DNA from 2 places in the Kocuria sp. LUK genome. Region 2 is predicted to be linked to the other one. Evidence: riboswitches for the same ligand, from Rfam matches in the RefSeq annotation. Region 2 holds a riboswitch; the other holds the start of a gene.

Region 1 (7,583 bases), on a different contig from region 2:
CCTCGCTCATGCGCACGGCATCGGGCTCCCGCTCGTACTCGGCCAGCTCCCGCACCATCGCCAGGACGGCGGGGACGTCCTGGGGGCGGGCCTCACGGATCTGCGACATGCCCGGACCCTATCGCACGCTCCCGGGCCCGGTGAGCAGGGAGCGCACGTGCGCGAGCGCCCGCCGGGCCTCGGGGGTCCACCACGCGCCGACGTAGACGTGGAAGGCGCCGGGCTCGTAGATCAGCCGGCCCGGGTTGCCCGCGGCGGCCAGCCGGCGGGCGAACTCGAGGGCGTCGGCGGTGAGGATGTCGAGCCCGCCCTGCACCACGTGCACCGGCGGCAGGTCCTCGACCCGCCCGTAGAGCGGGCTGACCACGGGGTCGGTCAGTGCCCGGTCCCCGGCCCAGGCGGCGCACAGGGGCTGGACCTCGTCGACGGCCAGCATCGGGTCGTGCGGGTCCAGCTCGCGCACGGCCGGGTGGGAGGCGGTGAGGTCCAGGGCCGGGGAGAAGGCGACGACGTGGTCCGGGCCGCGCCGGCCGGCGTCGCGCAGGGCCATGGCCAGGCCGATCGCGAGGTTGCCGCCGGCGGAGTCGCCGGCCACCACGATCCGCCGCGCCCCCGGGTCCTCGGCCAGGCCGGCCCAGGCGGCGGTGAGGAAGTCGTAGCCCTCGTCGGCGTCGCCCTCGGGGGCCAGCCGGTACAGCGGGACGGTGACGGTGGTGCCGGTGCCCCGCACGAGCTCGCGCACGATCCCCCAGTGCGCGGGCAGCAGCGGGTTCACGAACGCCCCGCCGTGCAGGTAGACCAGGTGGGTCCCGTCCGCCCCGGCGCGCGGGGTCAGCCGCAGCACGGGCCGCCCGGCGACCTCGGTGCGCTCCACGGCGTGGCTGCGCCGCAGGTCCCGCGGGAGGCGGGCGGGCGGCGGGTAGGGCCGACCGTGCAGCGCGGCGAGCTCCCGCCGCGGCGTGCGGCGGGAGCGGGCGGCGACCGCCCGGGCGGTCAGGGCCATCCTCAGGCTCACGGGGGCATTCCTCCGGTGCTCGTCCGGGCGCGGCGGGGCTCCTCCACGACTCGTACCGCAGGCTACCGCGCCTCCGGCGGGAGGGGCCGGGCGCCGGCGCGGTCGGCGGACCGGCACGGCGCCCGGCGTCGTCGTCGGCGGGCCCCGGGGAGGGCGCGTGGTCTCAGGCCTCCGCGAGCTGCTCGGCCGCCTCGGCGGCGGGCACGGTCTGCGCCCCGGTGATCAGCGACGCGGCCCGCTCGGCGATCATGGCGGTGGGCGCGTTGGTGTTGCCGCTGGGCACGCGGGGCATCACTGAGGCGTCGACCACGCGCAGCCCGGCGAGACCGTGCACGCGCAGGTCCCCGGGGGAGACGACCGCCTCGGGGCCCGTGCCCATCCGGCAGGTGCCGACCTGATGGTGGTAGGTGGTCACCCACCGGTGGAGGTAGGCGGTCTCCTCCTCCTCGGTGCGCACGTCCTCGCCCGGGTAGAGCTCCACCGCGCCCCAGTCCTCGGCCAGCGGCGCGGTGCGCACCATGGCGCGGGCCTGGCGGAACGAGGCCAGCAGCGCCTCGCGGTCCCGGGGGTCGGCGAAGATCCGCGGGTCCAGTGCCACGGGGTCGGCCACGCCCGGGCCGGTCAGGCGCACGGTCCCGCGGGAGTGGGGGCGGACCAGGCCGGCGTGCAGGGTGAAGGCGTTGGCGGGGCCGGTCATGCCCTCGTCGTACATCGGCACGGAGAAGTGGATGGGCTGGGTGTCGGGGACCTCGAGGTCCGGGCGCGAGCGCCAGAACAGGTGGGTCTGAGTGACGGACCAGTCGGTCTCGGGGTGCTCGATCGTGCGGGCGGTGGCCTCGGCGATCACGGGCGCGAGCAGGTGGTCGTGGAGGTTCTCCCCCACCCCGGGCAGGTCGTGGACGAGCGGGACGCCGACCTCCGCGAGGTGCTCCGCCGGGCCGATCCCGGAGCGCAGCAGGATCTTGGGCGAGTCGATGGCCCCGGCGCACAGCACGACCTCGTCCGCGGGAATCACCTCGGGCTCGGCGTCCGGGTCGGCCAGGGGGACGACGGCGACGCCGGTGGCCCGGCCGTCCTCGACGAGCACCCGCTGCACCAGCACGCCGGTGCGCAGGCTCAGCCGGGGGTGGTCCAGCACCGGGCGGACGCAGGCCATCCACGTGGTGAAGCGCCGGCCCTCCCGGACGTTGATCTGCTGCTGGGAGATCCCGTCGAGGACCCCGGCGTTGTAGTCCTCGTTGCGCTCGACGCCGAGCTCCTCGGCGGCCTCGACGATCGACGCGAAGAGGGGGTTGAGCGGGTAGTCCTGGACCACGGGCACGGGCCCGTCGGTGCCGCGGCTCGGGTGCGGCTCGGTCCCGGCCGGGGGGACGTAGGTCTCGAGGGCGGTGAACCACGGGAGCACGTCCGACCAGCCCCACCCGGGGCAGCCGTCGGCGGCCCAGGCGTCGTAGTCCTGGGCGGCTCCGCGCACCCAGATGGTGGCGTTGAGGGAGTGGGAGCCGCCGAGCACCCGCCCGCGGGGCCAGTGGATCACCCGGCCGCCGGCGTGGGCCTGGGGCACCGTGGCGTAGTCCCAGTCCTCGGGCGCGTGCCACAGCTCCCCGAGCCGGGAGACGAGGTGGATCGCGGGGTTGGCGTCCTCGCCGCCGGCCTCGAGCAGGACCACCTCGTGGCCGGCGTCGAGCAGGCGGCGGGTGAGGATGCTGCCGGCGGTCCCGGCGCCGACGACGACGTACTTCGTGCGCTGCGATGCGTTCATGGCCCCAGTGTGACCCGGGGCACGCGGCACGGCCTTGACCGGGAGCGCAGGATCCTTGTCCGCCGGCGCAGGGCCGGTGCGCAGATGCGCACGGGCGGTCAAGGACCGTGCCGCCACGGTCAAGCACGCCGGGTGTGCCCCGGGTCACGATGGGGGCGGATGCACCCGAACGCCACCGAAGGAGATCCCCGTGACCACCACGACCGACACCGACCGGACCCCGGACGTCCTGGCCTACGACGAGCTGCTCGCCGCGATCACCGACCCGGCCGGCCGCGAGATCCTCGACCCCGCCACCGGCGAGGTCGTCGGCCGCGCCCCCGAGCGCACGGCCGAGGACCTGGACCGGGCGGTCGGACGGGCCCGGGCCGCGCAGCCGGGCTGGGCCGCCGTGCCCGACGCCGAGCGCTGCGCCCTGCTGCTGCGCGCCGCCGACGCCGTCGAGGCGAGCGCCGGAGCCCTGGCCGAGCTGCTCTCCCGCGAGCAGGGCAAGCCGGTGCAGCAGGGCCCCAACGCCCTGTTCGAGGTCGGCGGGGCGGTGGCCTGGCTGCGCGCCACGGCGTCCCTGCCCCTGGAGCCGGAGACCCTCTTCGACGACGAGACCGGGACCGCGACCCTCACCTACGACCCGATCGGGGTCGTGGGGGCGATCGGCCCGTGGAACTGGCCCGTGATGATCACGGTCTGGCAGATCGCGCCGGCGCTGCGGATGGGCAACACCGTGGTCGTCAAGCCCTCCGAGCACACGCCCCTGTCCGTGCTGGGCCTCGTGCACGTGCTCGGCCGGGTGCTGCCCGAGGACGTGCTCACGGTGGTCCCGGGCGGGCGCGAGGTCGGCGAGGCGCTGTCGACGCACCCGGGCGTGGACAAGCTGATGTTCACCGGCTCCACCGCCACGGGGCAGGCGATCATGCGTGCCGCCGCGGACGGGCTCACCCGCCTGACCCTGGAGCTCGGCGGCAACGACGCCGGGATCGTGCTGCCCGACGCCGACCCGGAGGCGATCGCGGAGGGCCTGTTCTGGGGGGCGTTCATCAACACCGGCCAGACCTGCGCGGCGCTCAAGCGCCTCTACGTCCACGAGGACCGCTACGACGCGGTGTGCGAGGCCCTGACCGCGGTCGTCGCCCGGATGCCGATGGGGCGGGGCCTGGAGGAGCACAACGTGCTGGGGCCGCTGCAGAACCGGGCGCAGTACGAGATCGTGGCCGAGCTGGTGGAGCAGGCGCGGGCCGGCGGCGGGCGGGTGCTCGTCGGCGGGGACCCGGACGAGTCGGCCCCCGGCCACTTCTACCCCGCGACCCTGGTGGCCGACCTCGACGACGACAACCCGCTGGTGACCCAGGAGCAGTTCGGCCCGGCCCTGCCGATCGTGAAGTACTCGGACGTCGACGAGGCGGTCGCGATGGCCAACCGCCTCGACGTGGGCCTGGGCGCCTCGGTCTGGTCCGCCGACCCGGAGAAGGCCCGGGAGGTCGCTGCGCGCCTGCAGGCCGGCACGGTGTGGATCAACAAGCACGGGGCCGTGGACCCGCGGATGCCCTTCGGCGGCATCAAGCGCTCCGGCTTCGGCGTGGAGTTCGGCGTCGAGGGCCTCAAGGCGCTCGGCGTCCCGAAGGTCATCGCCTCCTGACCGGCACGACAGACAGCGGGGCCCGCCCGGGACGGCAGCTGCCGTCCCGGGCGGGCCCCGGTGCCGCGGTGGGCGTCAGCGGAAGCTGACGTAGGCGTCGACCGGCATGGCGTCCACGGAGTGCACGACGGTGCCCTGGGACGGGTTCAGCGCGGAGATCATCTTGCCGCCGCCGAGGTAGATCCCGATGTGGGCGCCGCCGTTCTGGACGACGAGGTCGCCGGGCTGCGGGTCGGAGGTCGGGGTCCCGGCCGCCCACTGCTGCTGGCTGGTGCGGGGCAGGTCGATGCCCTGCTGCTCGTAGACCCACTGGGTGAAGCCGGAGCAGTCCCAGGCGCCGGGCTCGGTGCCGCCGTAGGCGTAGCCGCTGCCCTCCTGCTGCATCGCGGTGCCGACGATGCCGCCGGAGGACGCGGTGGAGGCGATCTCGACGACGCCCTCCGACTGGGGGGCGAGATCCGTGCCGGCGGGCTCCCCGGCCGGGGCGGCCGTGGGCGCGTCCAGCGGCGCGGGGGCGGCCGTGCTCGCCGTGGCGAGCGACGCCGTCGCCGCGGCGGGCGCGGTGGACGAGCTCTCCGGGGCGGCCGGGAGCTCGGCGTAGGCCTGGGCCGGGGCCACGGAGCCGAGCACCGCCGCGCCGGCGGCGGCCGTGAGCACGGTGCCGCGCACGAGACGGGACGAGGCGCTCGCGCGGTGGCGGGCGGAGCTGCTGCTGAAGAAGGTCATGCTGGTGTTCCTCCCTGCGCCTGCGGGGTGAGCTGTCGGGTTCGGGTGGGAGTCACCCGGCCGCCCGGACGCGCACGTCCGGGCGAGCTTCACCCCGAGGTCCCGGGCGGACCGGGACCGGGAAGTGGTTCCCCCGCTTCTGCCGAAACGGTCTGGTGGACCCCGAGCACCGGCAGAACTCGGCGTCGTGCCCGGGGGTGCCGGGCGGATCCGTCCTCGGCACGTCGGCGACCGTAGCCAGCCCGGAACCCGAATGTCACATTTCGATAACGGCATCTTCGGGGCCGTTCTCAGCCTCCTGTGCGGCGCGTCCCACCCCGCACTCAGCACCCGCGCCGGGGCGGGCTCCGGCCCGGACAGCCGGATCCGGGCTCCTCCTCGCGGGCCCCCGGCGGGCCCCGGCGCTCCCGGGACCGGGCTGACCAGGGGCGTCGCGCCCTCGGACGGAGCGTGTCCGCCCGCCGGCGCGCCCCGGACGGGAGCCGGCGGACCGGTTCCCGCACCCAGCGGCCGGGGAGGACGGCTCCAGGCGGGAATCAGGATGTGCGGTTCACCACGGGCGGGAGCCGGCGGGATTCTTCACCGGACCTTCATGTCCCGCGGGGCCCACCGCCCCGTCCGGGGCGGTCCGGGGCGGGGGGCGGGGTGAGGAGCTGCGGGGCGTGGGCGCAGGACGCGGCCGGCGCCCACGAGCGCCCCGGCGCCACCTCCGCGGGCGCCGGCGGCGGCGCGGCTCAGGCCGCCGCGGTCCCCCGGGCGCGGCCGTCCCGCAGCCGCAGCAGCACGGGTGCGGCCACCGCGGCCACGGCGTAGGCGCCGATGGCCAGCACCACGATGGTCGCCCCCGGGGACAGGGGCTGCACGTAGGTGATCGCGAGCCCGGCCACGCACACCGCGGCGCCCAGGCCCATCGCCACGGCCATGGTGGTGGCGAAGGAGCGGGTCAGCAGCTGCGCGGTGGCCACCGGCACGATCATGATCGCCGAGACCAGCAGCACCCCGACCACCCGCATGGACACCGAGACGGTCAGGGCCGCGACCACGGCCACGAGCAGGTTCAGCGCCTGGACCGGCACCCCGGAGGCGCGGGCGAACTCCTCGTCGTGGCACAGGGCGAACAGGGCCGGGCGCAGGCCGATGCCCACGCCGAGGATGAGGGCGGCCAGCCCGGCGGTGAGCCACACGTCCGCGGTGGTCACCGTGGAGATCGAGCCGAAGAGGTAGCCGGTGAGGTTGGCCGAGGTGCCCCCGGCGATGCCGATCAGCAGCACGCCGCCGGCGATCCCGCCGTAGAACAGCAGGGCCAGGGCCACGTCCCCGCTCGTGCGCCCGCGCCGGCGCACGGCCTCGAGCAGCAGGGCCCCGCCCACGGAGGCCACGATCGCCCCGGGCACGGCCAGGGCGTCCTTGTCCCCCAGCCCGGCCGCGGCACCGGTGAGCCAGCCCATGGCCACGCCGGTCAGGGCCATGTGCCCGATGCCGTCGCCCAGCAGCGCCATCCGCCGCTGGACCAGGTAGGTGCCCATCACGGGGGCCGCGAGGCCCACGAGCACCGCGGCGATCAGGCCCCGCTGCATCAGCGGGCTGGCGAGCATCGCGCTCAGCGTCTCGAGCACCGGGGTCACCAGTTCCTCTCCAGGTCGGGGGCGGTCGGCGGGCGACCGGGGGTCTCGGGGTGGGGGTGGGCCTCGGGGTGCTCCTCGGGGCCGGGGGCCACCGGACCGTCGTGGACCACCCGGCCGCCCTCGAGGACCACGGTGCGCGTGATCAGCCGCTCGAGCGGGCCGAGGTCGTGCAGGACCACCAGCACGGTGGCCCCGCGCTCGCGCAGCCGCCCGAGCGTGCCGGCGAGGGCCTCCATGGAGGCCCGGTCCATCCCGGACAGGGGCTCGTCGAGCACGAGCAGGTCGGGCTCGCGCACGAGGGCCCGGGCGATGAGCACCCGCTGCTGCTGGCCGCCGGAGAGCACCTGCACGCTGTCGCCGGCGCGGTCGGCGAGCCCGACCTCGGCGAGCGCGTCGAGGCAGCAGCGCCGGGCGCCGCGGCCCGGGCGCAGGGAGCGCCGGTGCAGCAGTCCCGAGGCCACGACCTCGAGGGCGGTGGCCGGCACCCCCGTCGTCGCCCCGGTGCGCTGGGGCACGTAGCCCAGGCGCTGCCAGGGCACCTGCCGGTGCGGGCCGGCGAGATCCGCGCCGAAGACGCGCACCCGGCCGCGGTCGGGGGCCACGAGCCCGGTGACGGTCTTCACCAGGGTGGACTTGCCGGAGCCGTTGGGCCCGAGCACGGCCACGACCTCGCCCGCGGCCACGGCCAGGTCGATCCCGCGCAGCACGGGGTTCGACCCGAGGGTCACGTCCAGGTCGTCAATGCGCAGCACCATGCCCCGATTCTCCTCGGGCACGGGCTCAGCAGCCCAGTGCGGCGCGCAGGGCCCCGAGGTTGGCGCG
Region 2 (7,583 bases):
CGGGCCGGCCGGCACGGCCCGAGCCCACAGGCCCGGTCCGGGCCGCGCCGCCGTCCGGGGGCGGCCCGGGGCGCACCGCCCGTCCGGTGCGGCCGGACCGGGTGCCGCAGCCGGACCGGGTGCCGCGGCCGGGACGGGGCCGATAATGGCCGCATGGGACTGACGAGAGCGCAGAAGGCCAGGAAGCACGGGGACGCGGCGGGCCGGGCCCCCGGCGGCGGGCGGGCGAGGGAGCAGGTCCCCGCCCGCCCGGCCCCGCCCCGGTCCAGCCCCGGCTTGGTGGTGGGCGCGACCATGGCCGTGGCCGCGGCGCTGTGGCTGTGGGTCCACGCCTGGATCCTGCCGGGGTTCGCGGCGGCCGCCGCCGGCGGCACGCCCCTGGCCGAGTGGACCCTGGGCGGGTTCGACCGGGAGCACGCCCGGGCCCTGGCCGCGTCCCTCGGCGAGGAGGGCCGCGCCGCCTACGAGAGCATCCACCGCAGCTCCGGGCTGCTCGCCCCGCTGTTCGTGGGCCTCGCGTGGCTGCTGTTCGTGGCCCTCAACACGGCGTCCCGTGCCCGGCGCTGGACCCGGTCGGCGGTCGTGCTGGCCTTCGCGGGCGTCTCCCTGGCCGGCAACTCGGCGATCGACGCCGCGCTCGCGGACCCCGGGGACGGCGCCGCGGTGACCACGGCCTCCCTGCTCGTTCTCGCACGGTGGGTGCTGCTCGTGCTGCTGCTCGCCGTGACGGCCCTGACCGCCGCCGAGGGGCTGCGCCGCCGCGCGTCGGCCCGCGTCGCGGGCGGGGACCGCGCCGGGGACGCGCCCCTGTCCGGTCCCCGGGGCCAGGAGCCGGGGGCCCGGACCGGCCGCTGAGCGCGCGGGTCGCCGAGCGCACGGACGCCCCGGACCGTGGCGGTCCGGGGCGTCCGTGCGCGGTGGTGCCCTCGATTGGATTCGAACCAACGACACCGGCTTTAGGAGAGCCGTGCTCTATCCCCTGAGCTACGAGGGCGACCCGATCAGTCTAGGGTCTCGCCCCGGGGCCCGCGAACCGCCGCCACTAGGATCGGTCGCATGCCCGTCTACATCGACCCGCCGCTGTGGCCCGCCCACGGCACCCGGTTCTCGCACCTGGTCTCGGACACCTCCTACGACGAGCTGCACGCGTTCGCCTCCCGCCTGGGCGTGCCGGGGCGCGCCTTCGACCGGGACCACTACGACGTGCGGGCGGGCCTCTACGACGACGCCGTCGCGGCCGGGGCCGTTCCCGTCACCGGCCGGGAGCTGACGCGGGTGCTGCTGCGCAGCGGGTTGCGGGTGCCGGCCCGCTCCCGGCCGGAGAAGCTGGAGCGCACGCTGCGCCGCCGCTGGGACGCCCGCTTCCCCGGGCACGCGGACCTCGGCGCGGAGCTGCTGGCACGCTGGGGCGAGCCGCACCGGCGCTACCACGGCCCCGCCCACCTGCTCGCGGTGCTCGAGGCCCTCGAGCGGCTCGTCCCGGAGGCCTCCCCCCTGCCCGCCCCCTGGACGGAGGACGCCCTCGTGCTGGCGGCCTGGTTCCACGACGCCGTCCACCGCGGGCGGGCCGGGGCGGACGAGCGCGAGTCCGCGGAGCTGGCCCGGGCGCGCCTGACGGCCGCACGCTTCCCCGACGCGGTGGTGGCCGAGGCCCGGCGGCTGGTCCTGCTGACGGACGGGCACCGGGCGCAGCCCGGGGACACGGCGGGGGCGCTGCTGCTCGACGCCGACCTGGCGGTGCTCGGCGGCAGCCCGCAGGAGTATGCGGCCTATGCGGCGGCGGTGCGCGAGGAGTACGCCCACGTGCCGGCGGCGGACTTCGCCGCGGGCCGGCTCCGGGTGCTGGAGGGCCTGCTCGCCGGCGGGCCGCTGTACCGCACCGCGGCGGCGCGACGGCGCTGGGCCGCCGCGGCGGCCCGCAACCTGGCCGCCGAGACCGCCCGGCTGCGCGGCGCCCCGGAGCCGGCGCCCGGGGGCGGGTTCCCCGAGGGGGCCGCGGTGCTCGTGATCACGGCCGTGTGCTTCCTCGACGACGACGGCGCCCTGCTGACGGTGCGCAAGCGCGGCACGGACCGCTTCATGCTGGTGGGCGGCAAGCTCGAGCCCGGCGAGACCCCGGTGCAGGCGGCGGTGCGCGAGGCCCACGAGGAGGTCGGCCTGCGGGTGCGCCCGGAGGAGCTGGTGCCGCTGGGCGAGTTCGCGGCCCCGGCGGCCAACGAGGCCGCGACGTGGGTGCGCTGCACCGTCTTCACGGCGGCCCTGGGGCAGCGCCCGCGCCCGCTCGCGGAGATCGCGGAGCTGCGGCGGCTGCCGCTCGGGGCGGCGCTGCCGGAGGACCTGGCGCCGCTGCTGGCGGAGCACGTGGTGCCGGCCCTGCGCCGGCGTGCCGCGCCGGGCGGTGCCGCGCCCGCCCACGGCTGAGCGCCGGGCTGCGCGCGACCGCGCCGGGTCAGCTGCGCGGGCGGTGCTCCGGGGACGCCGCCCGGTCCTGGGCGCCGCGGCCGTGGCGCGCACGGTGCAGGAGGATTCCGGCGACGAGGCCGAGGACGATCCCGACGCCGCCGAGCACGGAGACCCACATGGCGGCGTGGCCCACGAACGCGGCCACGACGAGCCCGGCCACGATCCCGGGCGCGGCGCCGGCCATCATCCCCCACGCCATGTAGGCGTACTCGCGGTCGAGGCTGGTGCGGGCGCTGCGCTGGTAGTCGGTGGGCATGGCCCCATTCTACGGGGCCCCCGCCGGCCGCCTCCCGGCTGCCGGCCCGGCCGCGCGGGGACGGCCCGCTCCCCCGCTGCGGAGGAGATCGGGCAGCGGCCGGGACGACGACGTGCGCGGTCCCGGGCCTCTCGGCCGGGACCGCGCACGTCGTGCTCGCGGGGTGATCCGGGTCAGCGCACCCGGACGAACACGGGGCCGGAGCCGACGTTGACGCTGTCGATGACGGTCGTCCCGCCGTTCCAGCCGCCGTGCACCGCCTTGCCGCCGCCGATGTAGACCGCGATGTGGGCCGCGCCCATGCCGCCGTCGGCGTAGTAGACGAGGTCGCCCGGCTGGGCCTGGCCGGCGGAGACCTGGGTGCCGAGGCTCAGGTAGGAGGCCGGCCAGCCGTGGTGGTTGATCCCGGCGGCGCGCAGGGCGTTGGTGACCAGGGCGGTGCAGTCCTGGCCGACGCCGAGCTGGCCGCGGGCGGCGGAGGCGATCGTCGCGCCCTTGCCGGAGGAGCTCGACTGGGTGGTCACGGTGCGCTCGGCGGCGGGCGCCGGGGCGGCCTGGCGGACGGGCTCGGCCGCCGGCTTCGGGGCGGGGGCGGCCACCGGCTGCGGCGCGGCGGCCGGCTTCGGGGCGGGCGCCGGCTTCGGGGCGGGCTTCGGCGCGGCCACCGGCTGCGGGGCGGGGGCCGGCTGGGGGGCGGCCACGGGCACGGCGACCGGGGCGGGCGCCGGGGCCGCGACGGCCGCCGGGGCGGCGGGCCGCGCGGCGGGCGCCTGGGGCTCCGCCTTCTTCGTCCCGGCCTTCTCGGTCTTCTTCGGCTCGGCCTTCTTCGCGGTCTTCGCCTCGGTCACGTGGGCGACCGGCTCGAGCGAGACCGTGGTGCCCGGCGCGGGGGTCGCGGCGGCGACGGCGGAGAGCGGGGCCTCGGCGCCGGAGTCCTGAGCGGGGGCGGCCTGCACGGAGACCGTCGTGGCCAGGGCCAGACCGGAGAACGCGGCGGCGGCGGCCACGGTGCGGGCCCTGCCGGAGAAGAAGGAGGTGGTGCCGGGGGCGGAGTGCGCGGAGCGGGACATGATCGGTGCGGGAGCTTTCTGCCGGGGGTGGGCCCGCACCGGCCGGGCGCACGGCAGGGCACCCCGCGGATGCGGCGCGGGGTGCTGCGGCGTGGCGCGGGCGGCGGTCCGGGATCGCGGAGGCCGCCCGTGGCGGGCGAGCGGAGGAGGGGTGTCCGGGAGAGCGGACGGGTGGACCGGAGGAGGGGGCACGGTCCGGGGTCCGCCGGGGCGGACGGGCGCCGCCCGGGACGGTCAGGACCGTCCCGGGCGGCGGGCCGGGTCAGCCGACGCGGTAGTACCCGTCGACCGGCATGGCGTCGACGGAGTGGATCTGGGTGCCCTGGGTCGGGTTGAGGGCGGAGATCATCTTGCCGCCGCCGATGTAGATGCCGACGTGGGCGCCGCCGTTCTGGGAGACCAGGTCACCGGGCTGCGGGGAGGCGACCGGGGTGGAGGCGGCGAACTGCGACCAGGTGGTGCGGGGCAGGTCGACACCCTGCTGGGCGAAGACCCACTGGGTGAAGCCGGAGCAGTCCCAGGCGCCGAAGGCGGTGCCGCCGTAGACGTAGCCGGAGCCGAGGCCCTGCATCGCGGTGCCCACGATGCCGCCGGAGGAGGCGGTGGAGGCGATCTCGACGGTGTCGTTCGACTGCACGGCCAGGCCGGCGGACGGCGCGGCGGGGGCCGGGGCGGCGGCGGGAGCCGGAGCCGGGGTCGCGGCGGGGGCCTCGTAGGTGTAGGAGGTCTGCGCGGCCAGCGACGAGGAGGCCGGGGTGGCGTAGACGGCACCGGCGCCGGTCGAGGCGGCGGGCACCTCGGCGTAGGCCTGGGCCGGGGCCACGGAGCCCAGGACGGCCGCGCCGGCGGCGGCGGCGATGGTGGTGTTGCGCACGGCGTGCGACGCGGTGGCGGCACGGTGGCGGGCAGAGTTCTGCTTGAAGAAAGCCATGGGTGTGTGTTCCTCCCTTTGCCTACGAGGTGAGCTGTCGGGTTCGGGTGGGAGACACCCGGTCGCGGGGCGCGGATGCCCCTGCGGCTTAACCCCAAGGACCCGGACGGACCGGGACCGGAAAGTGGTTCCCCCGCTTCTGCCAAGCAGTTTCTGTGTTTCGGACCCCGGGCACCGGCAGAATTCGGCGATGTGCTCCGTGGGGCGCCGATCCGACCAGTGATCGGCACGCGTTGAACAGTACATGACCTATTACGGAAGTGTCACGTTTTGATCACGACGGATCACGGATTGGCAACCTCGGGCGTCCGGATCGGGGCGCTCCGTGCCGCCTGAGCGTCTCGACCGGCTGGACGTCCGTCCGGTGCAGTGCGGGTCCGCGGCGCGGAATCCCGGGCCCGACCTGCGGCTGCGCGCTGCCGCGGGCGGCCGGGGCGTGATCCGGACGATGGTCGCTTGTGAGAGTCCGCACACCGTGCCGTCGGAGCCCTCCCGGAACCCGGTCGAGGACCTGCCGGTCGGGGCGCGGACGGGGCCGCCGGGCGGAGCGGACGGCCGGGCAGTTCAGGCGGTGACGCGGATGGCCTGGGCGGTGCGGGGGTCCAGCTCGGCGGCGCGGCCGGTGGCCGGCACCTCGACGAGGACGCGGCCGGACTCCTCGCGGGCCGTCACGCGCGCCCCGGTGAGCAGGCCCGTGTCGCTGAGCAGCCGCAGCAGCTCGGCGTCCGCCTGCACGACCTCCGGCAGCAGCGCCACCGTGTGCGGGGCCCCGGGATCCTGGCGGGCGGCGTCGAGCAGCGTCCGCTCGGGCCCGGGAGCCGGGGCGTCCTCGATCCCCAGCCCCGCGAGCCCGGGGATCGGCGTGCCGTAGGGGGAGAACCGCGGGCCCTCCAGCAGATCCACGATGCGGCGCTCGACCTGCTCGCTCATCACGTGCTCCCACCGGCAGGCTTCGTCGTGCACCTGCGCCAGGTCGAGGCCGATGACGTCGGCCAGCAGCCGCTCGGCGAGCCGGTGCTTGCGCATCACCTGCACGGCGCGCTCGCGGCCGGGGCCGGTGAGCATGAGGGAGCGGTCGGGGGAGACCGTGAGCAGGCCGTCGCGCTCCATCCGGGCGACCGTCTGGGAGACCGTGGGGCCGGAGTGGCCGAGGCGCTCCACGATGCGCGCGCGCATCGGGCGGATCCCCTCCTCCTCGAGCTCGAGGACGGTCCGCAGGTACATCTCGGTCGTGTCGATCAGGTCGCTCATGGGGTGGTTGTCCTTCCGCCGGCCGGCCGCACCGGGGATCCTGCCCGGGCCGGTTGTCCAGCACGAGCTTAGTCTCCGCGGCCGCGGCTCCCCTCCCGGCCCCGGCCCCGGGGGCTCACGACCGGGGCCGGGAGGCGTGACCGGTGGGGCAGAATGGTCCGGTGACCCCGGCCCGCCGGCCCTCCCGCCGGCCGGAGCCGGCACGCCGTCCCCGCCGCACGCACCCGAGGGAGTCCTCCTTGCCCGCCACCGTCACGATCCCCCAGCACCTGCTCCCGGCCGACGGGCGGTTCGGGGCCGGTCCCTCGAAGGTCCGCCCGGAGCAGGTCGAGGCCGTCCGGCGGGCCGGCGAGCGCCTGCTGGGCACCTCGCACCGCCAGGCCCCCGTGCGGGCGCTGGTCGGCTCCGTGCGGGAGGGACTGGCGCAGTTCCTGCGCCTGCCGGAGGGCTACGAGGTGCTCCTGGGCCTGGGCGGGGCGACCGCGTTCTGGGACGCGGCCGCGTTCGGGCTCGTGGAGCGCAGGGCCCAGCACCTGGTGTTCGGGGAGTTCGGGGCGAAGTTCGCCCAGGCCACCGACCGGGCACCGTTCCTGGCGGGCTCGACCGTCCTGGAGGCGGCACCGGGCACCCGCTCCCGGCCCCGCGCCGAGGAGGGCGTGGACGTCCACGCGTGGCCGCAGAACGAGACCTCCACGGGCGTGGCCGCCCCGGTGGTGCGCCCCGAGGGGGCGGCCGAGGACGCCCTGGTGCTCGTGGACGCGACCTCGGCCGCGGGCGGCACGGCCGTGGACCTGGCCGAGACGGACGTCTACTACTTCTCCCCGCAGAAGAACCTCGGCTCCGACGGCGGGCTGTGGCTGGGGACCTTCTCCCCCGCCGCGGTCGAGCGGATCGAGCGGATCGACGCCTCGGACCGGTGGATCCCGGACTTCCTGCGCCTGGGCACCGCCCTGGAGAACTCGCGCAAGGACCAGACCTACAACACCCCGGCCCTGGCGACCCTGGTGATGCTCGACGAGCAGCTGCGCTGGCTCAACGACCGCGGGGGGATGGACTGGGCGGCGGCGCGCACCGCGGAGTCCTCCGGCCGGGTCTACGCCTGGGCGGAGGACTCGGCCTTCGCGACGCCGTTCGTGGCGCGCCCGGAGGAGCGCTCCACGGTCGTGACGACCGTGGACCTCGACGCGTCCGTGGACGCCGCGGCCGTGGCCGCCGTGCTGCGCGCCCACGGGGTGGTCGACGTCGACCCCTACCGCAAGCTCGGGCGCAACCAGCTGCGGATCGCGACGTTCGTGGCGATCGAGCCGGACGACGTCTCGGCGCTGCTGGCGTGCGTCGACCACGTGGTCGGGCAGCTCCGCGCCGGTTCCTAGGCCGTCGCGCCCGGCCCGGCGGCCGTGCGGCCGGACCGCAGCCGGAGCAGGAAGATCAGGCCCACGGCCGCGCCGCCGGCCCCGGCGGCCACGGCCGCGCCCATCCCCCACCGCGGGCCCAGGGCGTCGGTCAGCCACCCGACCAGCGGGGCCCCGAGCGGGGTGCCGCCCATGAAGATCGCCATGTAGAGGCTCATCACGCGCCCGCGCATCACCGGTGACGTCGTCGACTGGACGTA

Evidence for each region. Region 2 has a riboswitch for cyclic di-AMP ahead of LQU92_RS05870 (C40 family peptidase). Riboswitches for the same ligand answer to the same signal wherever they lie in the genome.
Region 1: another riboswitch for cyclic di-AMP. It lies ahead of LQU92_RS04610 (C40 family peptidase); the one in region 2 lies ahead of LQU92_RS05870 (C40 family peptidase).

Annotation. Positions count from the first base shown of each region.
Region 1 covers NZ_JAJMZI010000002.1:397,862-405,444, reverse strand. Annotated here, with positions in the region: gene LQU92_RS04630 (GNAT family N-acetyltransferase) at 1-109, opposite strand, end outside; gene LQU92_RS04625 (alpha/beta hydrolase fold domain-containing protein) at 119-1,015, opposite strand; gene LQU92_RS04620 (GMC family oxidoreductase) at 1,179-2,777, opposite strand; gene LQU92_RS04615 (aldehyde dehydrogenase family protein) at 2,968-4,410, shown strand; gene LQU92_RS04610 (C40 family peptidase) at 4,486-5,136, opposite strand; cyclic di-AMP (ydaO/yuaA leader) riboswitch at 5,142-5,331, opposite strand; gene LQU92_RS04605 (metal ABC transporter permease) at 5,871-6,731, opposite strand; gene LQU92_RS04600 (metal ABC transporter ATP-binding protein) at 6,758-7,516, opposite strand; gene LQU92_RS04595 (metal ABC transporter substrate-binding protein) at 7,542-7,583, opposite strand, start outside.
Region 2 covers NZ_JAJMZI010000003.1:46,789-54,371, reverse strand. Annotated here, with positions in the region: gene LQU92_RS05900 (hypothetical protein) at 154-855, shown strand; tRNA gene LQU92_RS05895 (tRNA-Arg) at 919-994, opposite strand; partial or broken gene LQU92_RS05890 (DUF4031 domain-containing protein) at 1,057-1,941, shown strand; gene LQU92_RS05885 (NUDIX domain-containing protein) at 1,999-2,421, shown strand; gene LQU92_RS05880 (hypothetical protein) at 2,450-2,719, opposite strand; gene LQU92_RS05875 (C40 family peptidase) at 2,893-3,789, opposite strand; gene LQU92_RS05870 (C40 family peptidase) at 4,052-4,720, opposite strand; cyclic di-AMP (ydaO/yuaA leader) riboswitch at 4,728-4,920, opposite strand; gene LQU92_RS05865 (metal-dependent transcriptional regulator) at 5,285-5,971, opposite strand; gene serC (phosphoserine transaminase) at 6,211-7,344, shown strand; gene LQU92_RS05855 (MFS transporter) at 7,341-7,583, opposite strand, start outside.